3 regions of the Aurantimonas sp. DM33-3 genome follow, and region 2 is predicted to be linked to each of the others. Evidence: predicted binding sites of a transcription regulator. Region 2 holds the regulator's gene; each other region holds the start of a gene.

Region 1 (6,450 bases), on a different contig from region 2:
CACCTTCAATTACTGGATCAAGATCTTCGCCCTGAGCTTCGGCATGGGCGTCGTCTCCGGCATCGTGATGAGCTACCAGTTCGGCACCAACTGGTCGGTCTTCTCCGACAAGACCGGTCCGATCCTCGGCCCCATGATGGGCTACGAGGTGCTGTCCGCCTTCTTCCTGGAGGCCGGCTTCCTCGGCATCATGCTGTTCGGCCGCAAGCGCGTTGGCGACAAGCTGCACTTCGCCGCCACGGTCGTCGTCGCCCTCGGCACGCTGTTCTCGGCCTTCTGGATCCTATCGGTGAACTCCTGGATGCAGACGCCGGCAGGCTTCAGCTACAACGCCGCCGGCCAGTTCGTGCCCGAGGACTGGTGGGCGATCGTCTTCAACCCGTCCTTCCCCTACCGGCTGGTGCACATGGTGCTGGCCGCCTATCTCACCACGGCCTTCATCGTCGGCGCGGTCGGGGCGTTCCATCTGCTGCGCGACCGCAGCAACCAGATGGCCCGCACGATGTTCTCGATGGCGCTGTGGATGGCGACCATCGTCGCGCCGATCCAGATCGTCGCCGGCGACCTGCACGGCACCAACACGCTGGAGCACCAGCCCGCCAAGATCGCCGCGATCGAGGGGCATTTCGAGACGAATTCCGACGGTGCGATGCCGCTCACCCTGTTCGGCATCCCGAACATGGAGGAAGGCCGGACCGACTATGCCGTCAACGTGCCTTATCTCGGCTCGCTGATCCTCACCCATTCGCTCGACGGCGAGGTGCAGGGCCTCGACGCCTTCCCGCGCGAGGACTGGCCGAACTCGACGGTGATCTTCTGGACCTTCCGCGTAATGGTCGGCATCGGCTTCGCCATGCTCGGCATCGGCCTGTGGTCGCTGTTCAAGCGCTTCCGCGGTTCGCTCTACGATTCGCCCTGGCTGCAGCGCGCCATGATCGCCATGGGGCCGATGGGCTTCGTCGCGGTGATCTGCGGCTGGGTCACCACCGAGATGGGGCGCCAGCCCTTCACCGTCTTCGGCCTGCTGCGGACCGCCGAGAGCCATTCGCCGATCGCCGCCGAAGCGGTGGGCACCTCGCTGGTGGCGTTCATCGTGGTGTATTTCGTGCTGTTCGGGGCCGGGACATTCTACATCATGCGCCTGATGTCGAAGCTGCCAAGCCCGGCAGAGGACGACACGCCGGATCATCATCCGACGCGCTCGGCCGGCATCACGCCCGCCTTCTCGCTGGAAGGCCGCAACAAACCCGAACCGGCGGAATAGGAGGCCGACGCAGATGGATCTCGCTGTACTCTGGGCCTTCATCATCGCCTTCGCGGTGATTGCCTATGTCATTCTCGACGGCTTCGACCTGGGCACCGGCATCCTGTTCCCGCTGCTCGGCCGGCACGAGAACCGCGACACCGCCATGAACACGGTGGCGCCGATCTGGGACGGCAACGAGACCTGGCTGGTGCTGGGCGGCGGCGGCCTGTTCGCGGTCTTCCCGCTGGCCTACGCCATCATCATGCCGGCCATCTACGCCCCGGTCATCGCCATGCTCCTGGCGCTGATCTTCCGCGGGGTGGCCTTCGAGTTCCGCTTCAAGACCGTGCGCGGGCGCTGGATGTGGGACGTCTCGTTCTTCGTCGGCTCGATCGTCGCCGCCTTCAGCCAGGGCGTCGCCCTCGGCACGCTGGTCCAGGGCATCGACATCGACGGGCGCGCCTATGCCGGCGGCTGGTTCGACTGGCTGACGCCCTTCTCGCTGATGACCGGCGTTGCCGTCGTCGTCGGCTACGCGCTGCTCGGCGCCACCTGGCTGGTCATGAAGACCGAGGGCGAATTGCACGACATCGCCCGCCGCTACGCCTGGATCTCGGCGGTCGGCACCATGGTCCTGATCGGCGTGGTCAGCCTGTGGATGCCGTTCATGGAAGACCAGTTCTATCTGCGCTGGTTCACCTTCCCGCAGATCTTCTACGTGGCGCCGGTGCCGATCCTCGTCGCGCTGGCCACCTTCAGCCTGTTCCAGTCGCTGGCGACCGGCAAGGAGATCCGGCCGTTCCTGTCGGCCCTGGCGATCTTCGTCCTGTCCTTTGCCGGGCTCGGGATCACCTTCTATCCCGACATCATCCCGCCCCACGTCACCATCTGGGAGGCGGCCGCACCGGAATCCTCGCTGATGTTCCTGCTGGTCGGGGCGACGGTGCTGATCCCGCTGATCCTCGCCTATACCGGCTATTCCTACTGGGTCTTCCGCGGCAAGGTCCGCGAGGGCGAGGGGTATCACCATTGATGGCGCGGCACGGCGACCGCCCGGCGAACGAGGACCCGGCGCCGGGTAGCCTGAAAAGCCGGCTCGGATGGTTCGCGCTCCTGTGGCTCGGCGGCGTGGCCGCCGTCGCCACGGTCGGCTACGGCATCCGTCTGGTCCTGATCGGCTAGAGCGCCAGTTCCGGCACCGTCTCGCGCACCAGCGCCATGTCCGCGTGAAAAGCTTCGCGCTCGCGCTCCTGCGTGGCCTTGTCGGGCAGCCGCAGGATGTAGGACGGATGCACGGTGACCAGCGCCCGGGTCCCCTCGTCGAGGTCGATCAGCTTCGACCGCGTGTTGCGGATCGTCACGGTCTTGCCGAGGACGGCGGAGGCCGCCGTCGCGCCCAGCGCGACGATCAGCTTCGGCCGGATCAGGTCGCGTTCGAGGTCCAGCCACCAGCGGCAGGCCCGCACCTCGCCGCCATTCGGCTTGGCGTGGATGCGCCGCTTGCCGCGCGGCGCGAACTTGAAGTGCTTCACGGCATTGGTGACATAGGCGCGGCTGCGGTCGATCCCGGCCTCGCCCAACGCCGCGTCGAACACCTTTCCCGCCGGCCCGATGAAGGGCTCGCCGGCAATGTCCTCCTGGTCGCCCGGCTGCTCGCCGACGAAGATGACCGGTGCATCCTCCGGCCCTCGCCCGAACACCGTCTGGGTCGCCGGCTCCCAGAGCGGGCAGGCGCGGCAGTGGCTGGCCGCCTCGCGCGCCGCGGCGATCGATGTCGGGCGCTTGTCTGCCGGCTGCGCCGCCAGATCGGGTTGTCGTGCCATGTCGCGCTCCTTCTGGCGTTCGTGCCGCAGGCTCGGCAAGGTCGGCGCGGTCTCGATCATTCGCCGCGACGCCGCCTCGGCCCCGGCGATCAGCGGCTTGATCAGCGCCGTCTCGGGCATGTTTGCCCAGTATTTCTTCGGCATCTCGGCGCGCATGGCGTTCACCTTGAGCCGCGCCGGGTTGAAGATCGACGCGTAATAGGTGAGCCACAGCGCCTCCATGTCGTCGCCCTCCGGCCGCATGTCCTTCGTCGCGCCGGGCAGGAAGGTCAGCTCGCAGCCGTCCCAATGAGCGCTGCGTTCCGGCGTCAGGATCGTCCAGACCATCCCGGCGAAGCGCCGGGCGAAGAACGGCGCGGTGTGTTCGACGATGTGGTGGAACGGCTCGAACCAGGCGACGTAGTGGCGGCGGCCTTCGTCGTCCTCGATCTCGCGAAAGCGCACGAAGGCCTTCATCTTGTGGCTGTCGCGGCGGACCGCCTTTTCCATCTCGGCGGCGCGCAGGATGTCCGGGTCCGACGCGATCTCCAGGAGCTTCTTTTCGCGTTGCAGGCGCCACAGCAGGCGATAGGCGAAGACGAAGCGGTCGGCATCGGCATGGCAGACCAGCTTGGCCGCCAGTTCGGGAAACGCCTTCGGCGCGGTCGGCTGCGGCGCGCCGGCGGGCGCCGGGGGCAGCGGCTCGGCGAAGAGGCCCGCGGTTTCGTCACCGACCGTGAAGCTCATCTCATCCGGCGGCACGCCGAGCGCCAGCGCCGTGCGCGCCGCCTGGCGCCACGCGTCGAAATCGGCGGAGAAGGAAAGACACGCAACATACATGGGATCGGGCTCGCCTGCGGGACGAAATGAAACCTGCATGACGGTGCCGCGGTTCCCGCCGATGCCCCGCGGCCCGGCCGGCGGCTTGTGTAAGGCGCGACGCTCAGAACAGTTCGAGCTGGGCCGTCCGCTGCACCTTCGGCACGAAGCGTTCGCGCAAACCGGCGCTGTCCGTCGCCGCGCCCGGCGACCAGTCGAGCGCCTCGATGAACGGCCGAACCTTGTCCACCGACTGGCAGAGCCGCGCCACGTCGTCGAGGCGCAGGCTGCGATGCCGCCGCGTCGACAGGATGCGGTTCACCGCCCGCGTGCCGAGACCCGGCACCCGCAAGAGCATCTCGCGGTCGGCACGGTTGACGTTGACGGGAAACCGCTCGCGATGCTTCAGCGCCCAGGCGAGCTTCGGGTCGATCGCCAGATCCAGCATGCCCCCGTCGCCGCCCGCGACGATTTCGCCGCGGTCGAAGCCGTAGAAGCGCATCAGCCAGTCGGCCTGGTAAAGCCGGTGCTCGCGCATCAGCGGCGGCTTGGAGAGCGGCAGCCGGCTCGAGGCGTCGGGGATCGGCGAGAAGGCCGAGTAATAGACGCGCTTCAGATGATAATTGCCGTAGAGATTTTCCGACCGGCCAAGGATCGCGTCGTCGTCCGATCCGTCGGCGCCGATGATCATCTGGGTCGACTGGCCGCCGGGCGAAAAGCGCTTCGGCTTGGCACGGTCCCGCTTCTCGCCCTTGTGCTCCTCGATCTTGGCGCGCAGATGCCCCATCGACCTGCGGATATCGCGCGGGTTCTTTTCCGGCGCGAAGGCTTCCAGTGTCACGTCGGTCGGCAGCTCGATGTTGATCGACAGGCGGTCGGCGAACAGCCCCGCCTCCTCGATCAGCGCCGGTGCGGCGTCGGGGATCGTCTTCAGGTGGATGTAGCCGCGGAAATTCTCCTCCAGCCGCAGCTTGCGGGCGATCCGCACCATCTCCTCCATCGTGTAGTCGGAGCTGCGGATGATGCCGGAGGAGAGAAACAGCCCCTCGATGTAGTTGCGCCGGTAGAAGGACATCGTCAGGTCGACGACCTCCTGCACCGAAAAACGCGCCCGCGGCACGTTCGACGACGAGCGATTGACGCAATAGACGCAGTCATAGACGCAGAAATTCGTCATCAGGATCTTGAGCAGCGAGATGCAGCGCCCGTCCGGGGCGTAGGCATGGCAGATGCCCGAGCCCTCGGTCGAGCCGATGCCGCCGGACTTCGACGAGTCGCGGCGGGTCGAGCCGCTGGACGCGCAGGAGGCGTCGTATTTGGCGGCGTCCGAGAGGATCGCCAGCTTGTCGATGAGCGTGGTCTTGGCCATCCCGCCTGTATAGGGTTCTCGGAATGTTCCTGCGAGCGGTCGCGGCCGGATTGCCCTGCTACAGGCTGTCGCAGGTGGTGGCCCCGGAGCCGCCTTGGGCGCTTCGGCCTGCATCGGAGGCGGGAAACCGTCCTGCGCGACGACGCCACAAACGAAAACGGCCGGGCAAAAACCCGGCCGTCGCATCATGGAAGGGTTGCCGGCGCCTAGTGCGACTGCGCCTTGGCGACCGCGCGCTTGGTGACGACCTTGACGAGGTTGGCACGATAATCCGACGAGCCGTGCAGATCGGCCAGCATGTCGCTCGGATCGACCGACAGCCCCTCGATGGCGGAGCCGTCGAAATTCGCCGACAGCGCCTGCTCGGCGGCTTCCCAGCGGAACGTGCCGTTCGAGCCCGCGCCGGTGACGCCGACCTTCACGCCATCGCCGCGCCTGGCGACGAAGACGCCGCACATGGCGTAGCGCGAGGCCGGGTTGCGAAACTTCTCGTAGCCGCACTGGTCCGGCGCCTCGAAGGACACCGCGGTGACGATCTCGTCCTCTTCCAGCGCGGTCTCGAACAGGCTGACGAAGAATTCGTCCGCCGGCATTTCGCGCTTGAAGGTGTGGATCGTCGCGCCCATCGCCTTCAGGGCGGCCGGATAGTCGGCGGCAGGATCGTAGTTGGCGACCGAGCCGCCGATCGTGCCCATGTGGCGCACGGCGATGTCGCCGATCAGCCCGGCCAGCGAGGCAAAGCCCGGACAGGTCGACTTGATCCCTTCATGGGCGGCGATCTCGGCATGGGTCGTGCCGCCGCCGATGCGGATCGAGCGGCCCTCGACGCTGATGCCCTTGAGCTCGGCGACATGGCGCAGATCGACCAGCGCCGTCGGCGCGGCCAGACGCTGCTTCATGGTCGGGATCAGCGTCATGCCGCCGGAGAGGAACTTGCCCTCCCCGCCGCTGTCGCCGACCAGCCGGACGGCCTCGTCGAGGGTCGAGGGGCGATGATAGGTGGTCTCGTACATCTCAGGTCTCCCTTGGCGCCGGGTCGCGCCTGTCCTGTCCAGGCGCGGGCCGCGCGGCGCGGCTGTCTCGATGGGACCAGGGGTCCCGGAAGGCTGCCGGCGGCCGGTCTGCGGCCGCCGGACGATCAGGTCGCCGTCAGGTGACGGCGTGGAGCGCCCGCCACACCTTCTGCGGCGTCGCCGGCATGGTCAGGTCGTTGT
Region 2 (6,450 bases):
AACTGCTGATCTTCGAGGACGGCAAGGAGGTCGCGACTCTCGCGGCGGAGGGCCAGCTTGCTTTCCTTCGTGCAAGGCCCAGCGGTTTCATCGCGGAACAATGGGAGCGGGCCTTCGAGGCGCGGGCGCCGCGGGGCACGGACACCGAGCGGATCCGTGCGACGATTCCCGCCGAGTGCGCGGCCAAATACTGCCGCTTCACCACGCGCGGCGGCCTGCGGGTGGTCTGGACTGAGGATTATGCCCGCACGGGCGATGCCTGCGACGAGGCGGATGTTGCCATCGTCTCACGGGCGATCCGGCTGACGGAATGCCGATCCGGCGCCTTTCTGGTGACGCTGCGCACGCTGCGGCGGACCGGCTCGCTGGCGATCGGCCGGGAGGCGGCGACAGGCCGGCCCCGCATCGTGCCGGCGGTCAGCGATCCGCCCGAACGCTGGAACGTTCACCGGCTGGCGCCCTGGCCGGAATACTGGCGCAAGCCAGCCGCGCCAGACCCGCCGGTACCCGTCACGCAGCCGGCCTCGGCGACCGTCAGCAATGGGGGCCCGGCCGGTTCAGGCCGAACCGCGACGGTTGGGCCCTGAGCGAGGACGAGCCGGTTTCGGGCCTCAACGCTTCGGGCGCGAGTCGCGAGGACCTATCACCCGTTCTGCACCGACCGCGTTCCGTCCGGAGCGGTCAGTAGCGGCGGATCAGGCCGATCAGCTTGCCCTGGACCTTGACCCGGTCCGAGCCGAAGATCCGGGTTTCATAGGCCGGATTGGCCGCCTCCAGCGCGATGGTGTCGCCGCGACGGCGGAAGCGCTTCAGGGTCGCTTCCTCGTCGTCGACGAGGGCGACCACGATCTCGCCCGGCGTCGCCGTGTCGCCCCGGCGGATGACCACCGTGTCGCCGTCGAGAATGCCGGCCTCGATCATCGAATCGCCCTTCACTTCGAGGGCGTAATGTTCGCCGCTGCCCAGCATGTCCGGCGGAACGACGATGGAATGGGTGTTGTGCTGGATGGCCGAGATCGGCACGCCGGCGGCGATCCGCCCCATGACAGGGATGGCCGTCGAGGCGGACGCCTTGGCCGGCGCCGGTTGCGCCGTGGGGGCGGGCCGGGCGGTATCGCGACTGCCTTCGATGACGCTCGGCTTGAAGCCGGTGCGCCCGACAGGTGCCGGGCGGTTGCCCTGAATCGACTCGGGCAGTTTCAGGATTTCCAGCGCCCGGGCCCGGTTGGGCAGGCGGCGGATGAAGCCCCGCTCCTCGAGCGCGGTGATCAGGCGGTGAATGCCGGACTTGGACCGCAGGTCCAGCGCGTCCTTCATTTCATCGAAGGACGGGGGCACACCAGTCTCGCGCACCCGATCGTTCACGAAGACCAGAAGATCGTGCTGCTTGCGCGTCAGCATCCGGGCGACTCCTCAAAACAAAACCTGAACAAACCTATCTGTTCTAGTTGTGTTCCGCAAGTGGCTCCAGCGCCGTCAGGGGGACGTAATCGCAGGGATCGCCTGCTTCGGCCGGTGCGGCGCGGACCGGGCGCACGAGCAGGGCATCGGCCGCAGCATAGATCGACAGCAGCGAGGAATCCTGGCGCGACAACGGCACGATACGGGGTGGGCCGGCGCCATCCGGTTCGATCCGGGCGCGGACGAAATCCGTGCGGTCGCCATTGTCCGACATCGGCGCGGCGAGAACGCCCCGGCGGTACAGCGGACGCGCGGGACGGCCCGCGAGGCGCCGGACCAGCGGTGCCAGGAAGAGGGTGGCGGCGACCATGGAGGAGGCGGGGTTGCCGGGCAGGCCGACGACCCGCATGTCGCCCAGCCTGCCGGCCATCAGCGGCTTGCCGGGGCGCATGGCCACTTTCCAGAAGTCGAGGGAGACGCCATGGGCGGCGAAGACCTTGCCGACGAGATCGTGGTCGCCGACCGAGGCGCCGCCGATGGTGACGAAGATATCGGCGCCGTCGGCGATCGCCTGCGTCAGCTGGGCATCGATGGCCGCTTCCCGGTCGGGCGCGATCCCGCAATTCAGCGGCAGGCCGCCGGCCTCGCGCACCAGCGCAGCGACGCCGAAGGTGTTGGAGGCGACGATCTGCGAGGGGCCGATGGGTTCGCCGGGCAGGACGAGCTCGTCACCGGTCGCCAGGATCGCCACGCGGGGCCGGCCGCGTACCGGGATCGACGGATGGCCGCCGCTGGCGGCCAGCGCGATGGCGCCCGGGGTGAGCACGGTGCCGGCGGTGAGAAGCGGCGTGCCGGCTGCGAAGTCGATTCCCGCCGGGCGGATGTGCTGGCCGACGACGACCGGCGCCGTCGCCGTGACGGTGCCGTCCCGCCGGTCGGCGTTCTCCTGGATCAGGATGGCGTCGGCGCCGGCCGGGACCGGCGCTCCGGTGGAGATGCGGATGGTCTCGCCTGGCTGCAGCGTGCCGTCATAGGCATGGCCGGCGGCCGATTCGCCGACGAGCCGCAGGGAGGGGAAGGGCGCTTTGTCGCCAAGGTCGGCGGCGCGGACCGCGTAGCCGTCCATGGCGGAGGCGTCGAAGGCCGGCTGGGTGCGCCGCGAGGCGAGGTCCGCGGCCAGAATGCGGCCCGACGCGTCGCGCAGGGGCAGCGTCTCGGTTCGGTCGAGGGGGCGGGCGTCCTCGACGAGGAGACGATAGGCCTCCTCGACGGGGATGAGACTCACGACGCGGCGTCCGCCGACCAGTCGCCGGAGCGGCCGCCGGATTTCGCCAGGAGGCGGATGCCGCTGATGGTCATGGTGCGGTCGACCGCCTTGGCCATGTCGTAGATGGTGAGGCAGGCGACCGAGACGGCCGTCAGCGCCTCCATCTCGACGCCGGTCTTGCCGCCGACCCGCGCCGTCGCGGTGACCCGCAGGCCGGGCAGCGCAGGCTCGGCGGTGATCTCGACACCGATCTTCTCCAGCATCAGCGGATGGCAGAGCGGGATCAGGTCGTGGGTCTTCTTGGCGCCCATGATGCCGGCAATGCGGGCAATGCCAATGACGTCGCCCTTCTTGGCCTCGCCGGCCAGGATCAGGTCGAGCGTCGCCGGCTCCATCATCACGAAGCCTTCGGCCTCAGCGACGCGGCGCGTGCGCTCCTTGTCGCCGACATCGACCATGGACGCGGCGCCGGTGGCGTCGAGATGCGTCAGCGTGGCGTCGCGCGGATCGCTCATGCGGGCACCGTGATGGCAGGATCGCCGCCGATCAGCGCCCGCGTCGCGGCCTCGACGTCCTCCTGACGCATCAGGCTCTCGCCGACGAGGAAAGTGCGGATGCCGTGCCCGGCGAGACGCTGGCAATCGGCATGGGTGAAGATGCCGCTTTCGCCGACCAGGACGCGATCGTCGGGCACGAGGGCGGCCAGCCGCTCCGCGGTGTCCAGCGAGGTCTCGAAGGTGCGCAGATTGCGGTTGTTGATGCCCAGCAGCGGCGAGGCGAGGGCAAGCGCCCGCTCGGTCTCGGCCTCGTCATGCACCTCGACCAGCACGTCCAGGCCATAGGCGACGGCCGCGGCTTCGAGGTCGCGGGCAAGGGCGTCGTCGACCGCGGCCATGATGATGAGGATCGCGTCGGCGCCCCAGGCGCGGGCCTCGGCCACCTGATAGGTGTCGTAGAGAAAATCCTTGCGCAGCGCGGGCAGGCTCGTCGCCGCGCGCGCCGCCGTCAGGAAGGACGGATCGCCCTGGAAGGACGGCGTGTCGGTGAGAACGCTGAGACAGGCGGCGCCGCCGCGCTCATAAGCGGCTGCGAGGGCGGGCGGGTCGAAATCCTCGCGGATCAGGCCCTTGGACGGGCTCGCCTTCTTCACTTCGGCGATGAGCGCAAACTCGCCGGCGCGATGGCGCGCGCCAAGCGCCGCCGCAAAGCCGCGCGGCGGCTCGACGGACGCGAACTGGCCTTCGAGATCGGCCTGCGAGATCCGCTGCTTGGCGGCGGCGATCTCCTCGCGCTTGTAGGCTTCGATCCTCTGCAGGATGTCGCTCATTTGGTTTCCCCCGCAATCGCCTGGGTGACCGCGGCCAGCCGCTCCAGCGCGGCGCGGGCGCGGCCGCTGTCGATGGCGTCGGCCGCCTTGGCGATGCCCTCGCGTAGATCGGCCGAATGGCCCGACATGACCAGTGCGCCGGCCGCGTTCAGGAGGACGATCTCGCGATAGGCGTTGTCGGCTCCGTCGAGAACGGCGCGCAACGCCGTAGCATTGGTCGCGGCGTCGCCACCCTTGATGTCGGCCAGCGGCCAGCGGCGCAGACCGACATCCTCCGGCTCGATGGCGAACTGGCGGATCTCGCCATTCTCCAGCGCCGCGACTTCGGTCGTGCCGCAGACCGTCATCTCGTCGAGACCGTCGCCATGGACGAGCCAGGCGGATTCGGTGCCGAGCGCGCGCAGCGTCTCGGCCATCGGCACCAGCCATTCACGCGAGAACGAGCCCAGAAGCAGCTTGCCGACGCCGGCCGGGTTGGACATCGGTCCGAGCAGGTTGAAGATCGTGCGGGTGCCGAGCTCGACGCGGCTCGGGCCCACGAACCGCATGGCGGCGTGGTGGGTCGGCGCGAACATGAAGCAGATGCCGGCGTCCGCGAGGGCCCGCGAAATGGCATCGGGCTTCAGGTCGACATTGACGCCGAGCGCCATCAGGACATCGGCCGCGCCGGATTTGGACGACAGGGCACGGTTGCCGTGCTTGGCGACGACGAGGCCGCAGCCGGCCAGAACGAAGGCGGAGCAGGTGGAGACGTTCAGGGTGCCGGCGTGATCGCCGCCGGTGCCGACGATGTCGACGGCCTCCGCCGGCGCCTCGACCCGCAGCATGTTGGCGCGCATGACGTCCACCGCGCCGGCCATCTCGTCGACGGTCTCGCCGCGCACGCGCAGCGCCATCAGGAAGCCGCCGATCTGCGACGGCGTCGCTTCGCCGGACATCATGACCGAAAAGGCCTCGCCGGCCTCGGCGCGGTCCAGCGTCTCGCCCGCCGCGACCTTGGCGATGAAGGGTTTCAGGCTCTGGCTCAACGGATCAGCGCCTTTGCCCGCTCGATGCCCGCCGGGTGAACGGCGATGGCGGTGTCGTTCTGGAGCAGCGACACGTAGGTCTCCAGAATGTCGTTCTCCAGCATGCCGGTCATCTGGCCGCGCTCGTTGGCGGCGACGTTGGCCGCAGGGTCTGCCGGCGGCGCAACCTCGACGACGCGCAGGACGATCTGCGAGCCGGCCTCGCGACCGGCCGCCGTGGCGACCGTTCCTGTTCCGCCGGAGAACGCCGCGTTGACGCCGGCCTGGCCGAGTTCCGACACGCCGGACTGGCGCGAGATCGCCGCTGCCGTGCGGGCTTCGGCGCCGACCGCGGCCGCCGCATCGGCCATGCTCTGGCCGGCCTGCAGCTCGGTCTTCATCTGCTCGGCGCGCTCGGCGAGCTGCCGGTCCGTCTCGGCGGCCTTCCAGTCGGCCAGTACCCGGTCGCGCACCTCGTCGAGGGTACGGTCGCGGGCCGGATCGATGCTGATCACGTCATAGAAGACGTAGCCGTTGGACTGGAAGTTGATCGGCACATTGTCGAGGCCGGGCTCGGTCTCGAAGACGCCGGGCAGGAATTCCTGCGCCGACGGCTGTTCGGCGACGGGCTGGCCGTCCGGGCCGTTGCCCTCGCGGTCGACGGCCGGGATCGTCTGCACCGTCAGGCCGGCGCTCTGCGCCGCTTCGGCGAAGGTCGCGCCGCCGGCGCGGGCATCCTCGAAGGCGTTGTAGGCGCTGTTGGCCGTATCGCTGGCCGCCACGAGTGCCAGTGCCGAGCGAATCTCGTCGGAGACCTCTTCCAGCGTCTGCACGGTTTCCGGCTGGATTTCGGTGACCTGCAGAAGCACCGGACCGAAGGCGCCGCTGACCACGTCCGACACCTCGCCTTCGGCGAGTGAGAAGGCCGCCTCGGCGACCGTCGCATCGGGAATCTGCGAACGGGTGACGAGGCCGAGATCGATATCGGCCGGGCTGCGACCGGCATCCCGCGCGACGTCGGCAAAGCTCGTGCCCGCCTCGAGCTTGGCCTTGGCGGCTTGCGCAGCGGCCTCATCGGGGAAGGCGATCTGCTGCACCCGGCGCTGCTCGGCGGTGGTGTAGCGCTCCCTGTACTGCTCGTAATCCGCCGCGACCGCCTCGTCGGTGATCGTCGTCGGGTCGGCCATCGCCTCGGGCGTCAGGACGGCGTAGGCCACCGAGCGATATTCCGGCGCGGCATAGGTCTCGCTGTTTTCCTGGAAATAAGTGGCCAGAACCTCGTCGGACGGGTCGGCGACCGGGGGAATCGTGGCGGGCGTCAGCGTCACATATTCGATCGTGCGCCGCTCGCCATTGTAGAGGCCGAGCGCCGTGGAGAAGGCGTCGGGAATGGCGATGCCTTCCGAGACCGCGTCGACGATCTGGCTGCGCACCGCCTGGTTCTCCTG
Region 3 (6,450 bases), on a different contig from region 2:
CGGAGATTCTGGGCCGCATCTGGTCTTTGCCGGACATACGGACGTGGTGCCGCCGGGTGACGAGAGCGACTGGCGCGAGGGGCCGTTCTCGGCGGCGATCGTCGATGGCGAGCTCTATGGCCGGGGCGCCGTCGACATGAAGGGCGGCATCGCGGCCTTCGTGGCGGCCTATGCCCGCCATGTGCAGCGGTCCGGGCGCCCGGCCGGGCAGGTCTCGCTGCTGATCACCGGTGACGAGGAGGGCCCGGCGGTCAATGGCACGATGAAGCTCCTTGACTGGGCGAGCGCGCGCGGCGAACGCTTCGACGCCTGCGTCGTCGGCGAGCCGACCAATCCGGCGGCCATGGGCGACATGATCAAGATCGGCCGGCGCGGGTCGCTGTCGGCCGAAGTGCGGGTCACCGGCGTTCAGGGCCATGTTGCCTATCCGCACCTCGCCGACAATCCGCTGCGCTCCCTCACGGCCATTGCCGAGGCGCTGATGGACGAACCGCTCGACGCGGGGTCGGCGGAATTTCCGGCCTCCAATCTGGAGATCACCTCCATCGACACGGGCAACGGGTCGGTCAATGTCATTCCTGCGCGGGCCTGCCTGTTCTTCAACGTGCGGTTCAGCGACCGCTGGACGCCGGACAGCCTCAAGGACGAAGTGACCCGGCGCATCGAGGCGGCCGCCGCTTCGGGCCGGTTCCGGGAGGGCCGGGATGCCGCCAATGTCGAGATCGTCTGGCGGGCACGGCCCTCGGACTCCTTCCTGACGCGGGACGACGCGTTGACGCAGGCGCTGTCCGGCGCGGTGGAGGCGGTCACCGGCCGCCAGCCGCAATTGTCGACCTCCGGCGGCACGTCGGATGCCCGGTTCATCAAGGACTTTTGCCCGGTTGTGGAATTCGGGCTTGTCGGCAAGACCATGCACATGTCCAATGAACGGGTGCCCGTCGAAGATCTCGAGACGCTGACGAGGATCTATGAAACCTTCATCGCCCGCTGGTTTGCCACCCACGCCTGATCTGGTGCCGAGTCTCGACCACGTGCTGAACTTCTTTTCCGGTGTCGCCCTTCTGATGGCCGGGCGCGCCGAAGGTCTGAAACGCCTCGACCTGTCGGCGGACGGCTTCTGGCAGTCGTTTTCGGCCATGCTCGTGGCGCTGCCGCCCGTGGCCCTGTCATGGATCGAGTTCGAGACGTCGGCGCCGCGCACCGGCACGGCGGCGGGCTATGGCGCGGTGCCGGTCTATGGCGCCCATGCGCTGGCGGACTTCCTCGCCTGGACACTGCCGATCCTCATCCTGATGCTGGTCGCCAAGCGCGTCGGCTATTCGCGCAAGATCGTGCCGCTGGTGGTGGCGACGAACTGGGGCGGGGCGCTGCTTGCCTGGGTGTTCGCGCCCTACTGGCTGCTGATGCTCGCCTTCGGGCCCAGCAATGGCCTCTCGGCGCTGGGCCTCCTGGTGACCATCGCCTCCATCGCGCTGACCGTGCGGCTGATCTACATGGCCACCGGCAAGGACATGGCCGGGGCGGCGATCATCACCATCGGCATGATCGTCATCTCGCTGATCAGCTATGGCGCGGTGATGGATTTGACCGGCATCCGGCTGATCTGACGCGCGTTCAGCCCGGATAGGGCGGCAGGGTGCGCTTGGGCGCGGTGCCGTATTCCACCCGGGTCAGATACAGCCCGTCCGGCGGGGCCACCGGGCCGCAGCGCTTGCGGTTGCGGGCTTCCAGCGCGGCGACGAGGTCCGCCTCGCTCCAGCGGCCTTCGCCGACCAGCTTCAGCGATCCGGCGAAGGAGCGGATCTGGTTGTGCAGGAAGGACTGCGCCATGGCGTGGATGTGGATTTCCTCGCCCGGGCCGCGGACGACATCCAGCTGCTCCAGCGTGCGGATCGGGTTCTTCGCCTGGCAATGGGCGGAGCGGAACGTATCGAAATCGTGGGTGCCGACGAGGCGCTGGGCCGCCGCGTGCATGGCATCGACATCGAGCGGCTTCGACACCCACCAGACCCGGCCGATCAGCAGCGCGGTCGGCGCCCGGCGGTTGAAGATGCGGTAGAGATAGAAGCGCTTGCGGGCCGAGAAGCGGGCGTCGAAATCGTCGGCCACCCGCTCGGCCGACAGGATCGCGATGGGCGCGTCACGCAGATGCGCGTTGAGCGCGTCGCGCACCGTGTCCGGCTCCCAGTCGCGCTGCAGATCGACATGGGCGACCTGGCCGCTCGCATGGACGCCGGCATCGGTGCGGCCGGCGGCGAAGAGGGTCGCCGCTTCGCCGGTGAAGCCTGCCACCGCCGTCTCGATCACTTCCTGCGCCGACAAGTCGGTCTTCTGACGCTGCCAGCCGCAATAGGGCGTGCCATCATATTCGATGGTCAGCTTGAAACGGGGCATCAGGCCGCGCCGGCGCGGCCGCCCGCCGGAACCGGCGTTCCCTTGAGAAGCTCTTCGGCGCTCATGCGGCGTCCGCCGGCGCGCTGCAGTTCGAGTATGCGGATCGCGCCTTCCCCGCAGGCGATCAGCAGCCGGTCGTCGAGAAGCGTGCCGGGCGCGCCGTCGCCGGGCTCGGCCGCCGCGCGCAGGAACTTGACCCGTTCGGGCGCGCCGCCGAAGCTCATCATCGTCCAGGCGCCGGGGAAGGGCGAAAAGGCGTTGATCCTGCGGGCAATGCCGGACGCGTCACCGGTGAAGTCGAGCGCCGCCTCGGCCTTGTCGATCTTGGCGGCATAGACCGGTGCGCGGCCGGTGCGGGCGGCGATCGAATCCTGGTCCTCGAAGGCCAGCGTGCCCGCTTCGAGCTTGTCCAGCGCCTCGACCATCAGCGTCGCGCAGATCTCCGCCAGCCTGTCGTGCAGTTCGGCGGTCGTGTCGGTCGCGGCGATCGGGGTTTCGGCGGTCAGCGCAACCGGGCCGGTGTCGAGGCCGGCTTCCATCCGCATGACCATCATGCCGGTTTCGGCATCGCCCGCCTCAATGGCGCGCTGGATCGGCGCGGCACCGCGCCAGCGCGGCAGCAGCGAGCCGTGGCCGTTGAGACAGCCCTGGCGGGGCATGTCGAGGACCGCCTGGGGGAGCAGCAGCCCGTAGGCGACCACCACGGCGACGTCGCAGTCGAGGGCGGCGAAGGCCTCGCGGTCGGCCGGGTCCTTGAAGTTCAGCGGCGCGCGCACCGGCAGGCCGAGCCGTTCGGCCTCGCGCTGAACCGGCGACGGCGTCAGCGTCAGGCCGCGGCGGCCGGCCTTGCGCGGCGGTTGGGTGTAGACGGCGGCGATGTCGTGACCGGCCGCCGCCAGGGCGGCGAGCGTCGGCACCGAGAAGGCCGGCGTTCCCATGAAGACGACGCGCAGCGCCATGGTCCCCTCCGCGTCGCTCAGGCGGTCCTGCGGGCGGCCTTGGTGAACTTCTTCACCACCATGTCGCGCTTCAGCTTGGAGATGTGGTCGATGAACAGGACGCCGTTCAGATGGTCCAGCTCGTGCTGCACGCAGGTCGCCAGGATGCCGTCGGCGGTTTCCTCGTGCATCTTCCCGTCGAGGCCGAGATAGCGCACCGTGACCTCGGCCGGCCGTTCGACCTCGGCGTAATAGTCCGGGATCGACAGGCAGCCTTCCTCGTAGACGCTGACCGCATCGGAGGTCGTCAGGATCTCCGGATTGAGGAAGATGCGCGGCGCGTTCTCCTCCTCTTCCTTGGAGACGTCGATCACCATCATGCGCAGCGGCTCGCCGATCTGGATCGCGGCAAGGCCGATGCCGGGGGCATCGTACATCGTCTCCAGCATGTCGTCGGCGAGGCGACGCACCTGGTCGTCAACCGTTTCGACAGGCTTGGAGGTCTGGCGCAGAACCGGGTCTGGCAGGATGATGAGGGGCTTGATCGTCATGGCGTTCAGGTAATGGCTGGCACGAAGCCGGTCAATCTCGGATGAAGGCCGAGGCCGGCTTTCCGCAGGCCCGGATGATGGCCCCGCCGTCGTCAGGCGTGGCCGGATGGTCTATGTTCGCGTTTTGGTCCCGATTCGTTAAGGGTCGCCCGCTAGAGTTCGGTCATGGACAGCGCCGCCTTCGCCGCAGCCTTCTCGGCTCCCGTCATCTTTCTCGGCGATCATCCGCTGACGCTGGCCGAAGCGTTGCTGGCAGGGCTTGCGGCCCTGTTCTTCGTCCTGTGGCGGCGGGCGAGCCGTGCCGCGCGGGAGGCGGGCGATCAGGCCGACCGCAGCGACAGCGAGGCGTCGGAGCGGCTCGACGCTGTGCTGCGCTCCCAGGCCGAGATCACCGGCCGCATGCAGACCATGGCCGAGATCATCGGCTCGCGGCAGGCGGACCTGACCCGCACGCTCGCCGAACGGCTCGACGGGCTGTCCACCCGCGTCGGCCAGTCGATCCGCGAGACCGGCACGGCCACCAGCGCCTCGCTTACCGCCCTGACCGAACGGCTGGCGGTGATCGACCGGGCGCAGGGCGAGATCCGCGGGCTTGCCGGCGAGGTCGTGCGGCTGCAGGACATCCTGTCCAACAAGCAGAGCCGTGGCGCCTTCGGCGAGGGGCGGATGCAGGCGATCGTTGCCGACGCGCTGCCGTCGGCCGCCTATTCCTTCCAGGCGACCCTTTCGAACGGCAAGCGGCCGGACTGCCTGATCCGCATGCCGAACGGCGCGCCGTCGCTGGCGATCGACGCCAAGTTTCCGCTGGAGGCCTTCACGGCCCTGCGCGAGGCCGAGAGCGACGAGGCGCGGACCTTCGCCGCCAGCCGGATGCGCCGCGACATGGACGTGCATGTGCGCGCCATCGCCGACAAATACCTGATCCCCGGCGAGACCCAGGACACGGCCTTCCTGTTCGTGCCGTCCGAAGCGGTCTTCGCCGAACTGCACGAGCGTTTCGAGGACATCGTCCAGAAGGCCTACCGGGCGCGGGTGGTGATCGTCTCGCCATCGCTGCTGCTCCTGTCGATCCAGGTGGTGCAGGCGATCCTCAAGGATGCCCGGATGCGGGCCGAGGCGGGGCGCATCCAGAAGGAGGTCCGGCTTCTGGGCGAGGATCTCGTCCGGCTCGACGCGCGGGTGTCGGCGCTGCGCACGCATTTCGGACAGGCGGGACGCGACATCGACCAGATTCTGGTGTCGACCGACAAGCTGATGCGGCGCGGCGAGCGGATCGAGGCGGCCGAGCTCGACGATGACGGAACGGCCGCCGGGCCGGTGACACGCGCGGCACCGGGCGCCGTCTGACTGCTATCAGACGCGGACAGCAACAGGCCGGATGTCTACTGGCGGAACTTTCGTCAGTGGCAGGAAGAATTGCATTCGCAACCATATTAAGAAAAAGTAAAGGACTCGTGGATCGATTTCGCGCATCCTACGTTGCTTGTCTGTCACCGGTTGATGATGGGGGATGACATGCGGCGCTCGGCCCGGGTTTTGATGACGGTACTGGCTCTGGGCGCAATGCCCATGGCGACGCCGTCTTTCGGCGCGCAGGGCTCGCAACTCGCCGTCGCCTACAACGACCAGACCGATCTCGATTTCCGCAAGGGCCTGCAGATCCGCCTGTCCTGGACCGGCGACTACGCTGGTGCCTTCGACGGCCACATCGCGGCATCCTCGCTGCGCGCCATTCGCGATTTTCAGGCCCGGCACGGCATGGTCGCGGACGGCGTCATCGACGAGGCGATGCTGCGTCTCCTGATCCAGAAGTCCGATGGTGCCGAAGCGGCGACCGGCATGGCGCTGATCGACGATGCGGTGACCGGCCAGCGCGTGCCGTTGCCGATGCGTCTCGTCGAGGACCTGGGGCCGACGGATGTCGGCCACCTGTGGCGCGCCGCCGACAAGACAGTCGAGATCGAGACCGTCCGCATCGCCGGCACCGGCCAGACCCTGCGCGGCCTGTTCGACGTTCTCAGCACGCCGACCCCCGACCGCAGCGTCGCCAATGCCGAGTTCGGTGGCGAGTGGTTCACCCTCGACGGCAATGCCGGCGACCATCACTATGTCATGCGCTTCTCCGCAAAGGGCGGCGATCTGCGCGGGTTCTCGGTGTCCTACGCCAAGGACCGGGCGAAGGTGATGCGGCCCTATGTGGCCGTGGCCGGCAATCTGTTCGAGCCCTTCGCCGGCGAGCCGCAGGCGCCGCTGGTCGCTTCGCGCGAGCCGAACGCCTTCTCGGCGCTGCTGGCCCGCAGCCACACCAACGGTGCCTTCGAATCCCGCTATGCGATGGCCTCGGTCGATCCGAAGCAGCCGAACCTCTTCGAGATGCCGTCGCCGGCACCCGCCAAGACCGCGCCGGCCCCGGTTTCCCAGAAGCCGGAATTCGACATGGCCGGCAGCGGCTTCGTCGTCTCGGAGGATGGCTGGCTCCTGACCAACGCCCATGTGGTGCGGGCCTGCACCAGCGTGCTCGTCGGCGAACAGCAGGTCGCCACGAAGACGATCCTCGATACCGACAA

Evidence for each region. Region 2 encodes LexA, which represses DNA repair genes until DNA is damaged. Its sites were predicted from a motif close to TGTTCNNNNTGTGTTCNG; they were not measured.
Region 1: the regulator LexA is predicted to act here: its motif matches at 5,250-5,267, upstream of H9Q09_RS17755 (putative DNA modification/repair radical SAM protein).
Region 3: the regulator LexA is predicted to act here: its motif matches at 3,998-4,015, upstream of rmuC (DNA recombination protein RmuC).

What each region holds. Positions count from the first base shown of each region.
Region 1 covers NZ_JACSGS010000015.1:47,813-54,262, forward strand. The annotation lists gene H9Q09_RS17735 (cytochrome ubiquinol oxidase subunit I) at 1-1,264, shown strand, start outside; gene cydB (cytochrome d ubiquinol oxidase subunit II) at 1,278-2,279, shown strand; gene H9Q09_RS17745 (DUF2474 domain-containing protein) at 2,279-2,428, shown strand; gene H9Q09_RS17750 (UdgX family uracil-DNA binding protein) at 2,425-3,888, opposite strand; gene H9Q09_RS17755 (putative DNA modification/repair radical SAM protein) at 3,992-5,236, opposite strand; gene H9Q09_RS17760 (xanthine dehydrogenase family protein subunit M) at 5,443-6,249, opposite strand; gene H9Q09_RS17765 (xanthine dehydrogenase family protein molybdopterin-binding subunit) at 6,386-6,450, opposite strand, start outside.
Region 2 covers NZ_JACSGS010000001.1:449,212-455,661, reverse strand. The annotation lists gene H9Q09_RS02535 (ComEC/Rec2 family competence protein) at 1-587, shown strand, start outside; gene lexA (transcriptional repressor LexA) at 682-1,401, opposite strand; gene glp (gephyrin-like molybdotransferase Glp) at 1,445-2,686, opposite strand; gene moaC (cyclic pyranopterin monophosphate synthase MoaC) at 2,683-3,183, opposite strand; gene trpC (indole-3-glycerol phosphate synthase TrpC) at 3,180-3,995, opposite strand; gene trpD (anthranilate phosphoribosyltransferase) at 3,992-5,023, opposite strand; gene H9Q09_RS02505 (peptidyl-prolyl cis-trans isomerase) at 5,020-6,450, opposite strand, start outside.
Region 3 covers NZ_JACSGS010000013.1:62,692-69,141, forward strand. The annotation lists gene dapE (succinyl-diaminopimelate desuccinylase) at 1-1,009, shown strand, start outside; gene H9Q09_RS16575 (hypothetical protein) at 1,014-1,607, shown strand; gene truA (tRNA pseudouridine(38-40) synthase TruA) at 1,615-2,394, opposite strand; gene fmt (methionyl-tRNA formyltransferase) at 2,394-3,353, opposite strand; gene def (peptide deformylase) at 3,371-3,883, opposite strand; gene rmuC (DNA recombination protein RmuC) at 4,049-5,230, shown strand; gene H9Q09_RS16600 (serine protease) at 5,453-6,450, shown strand, end outside.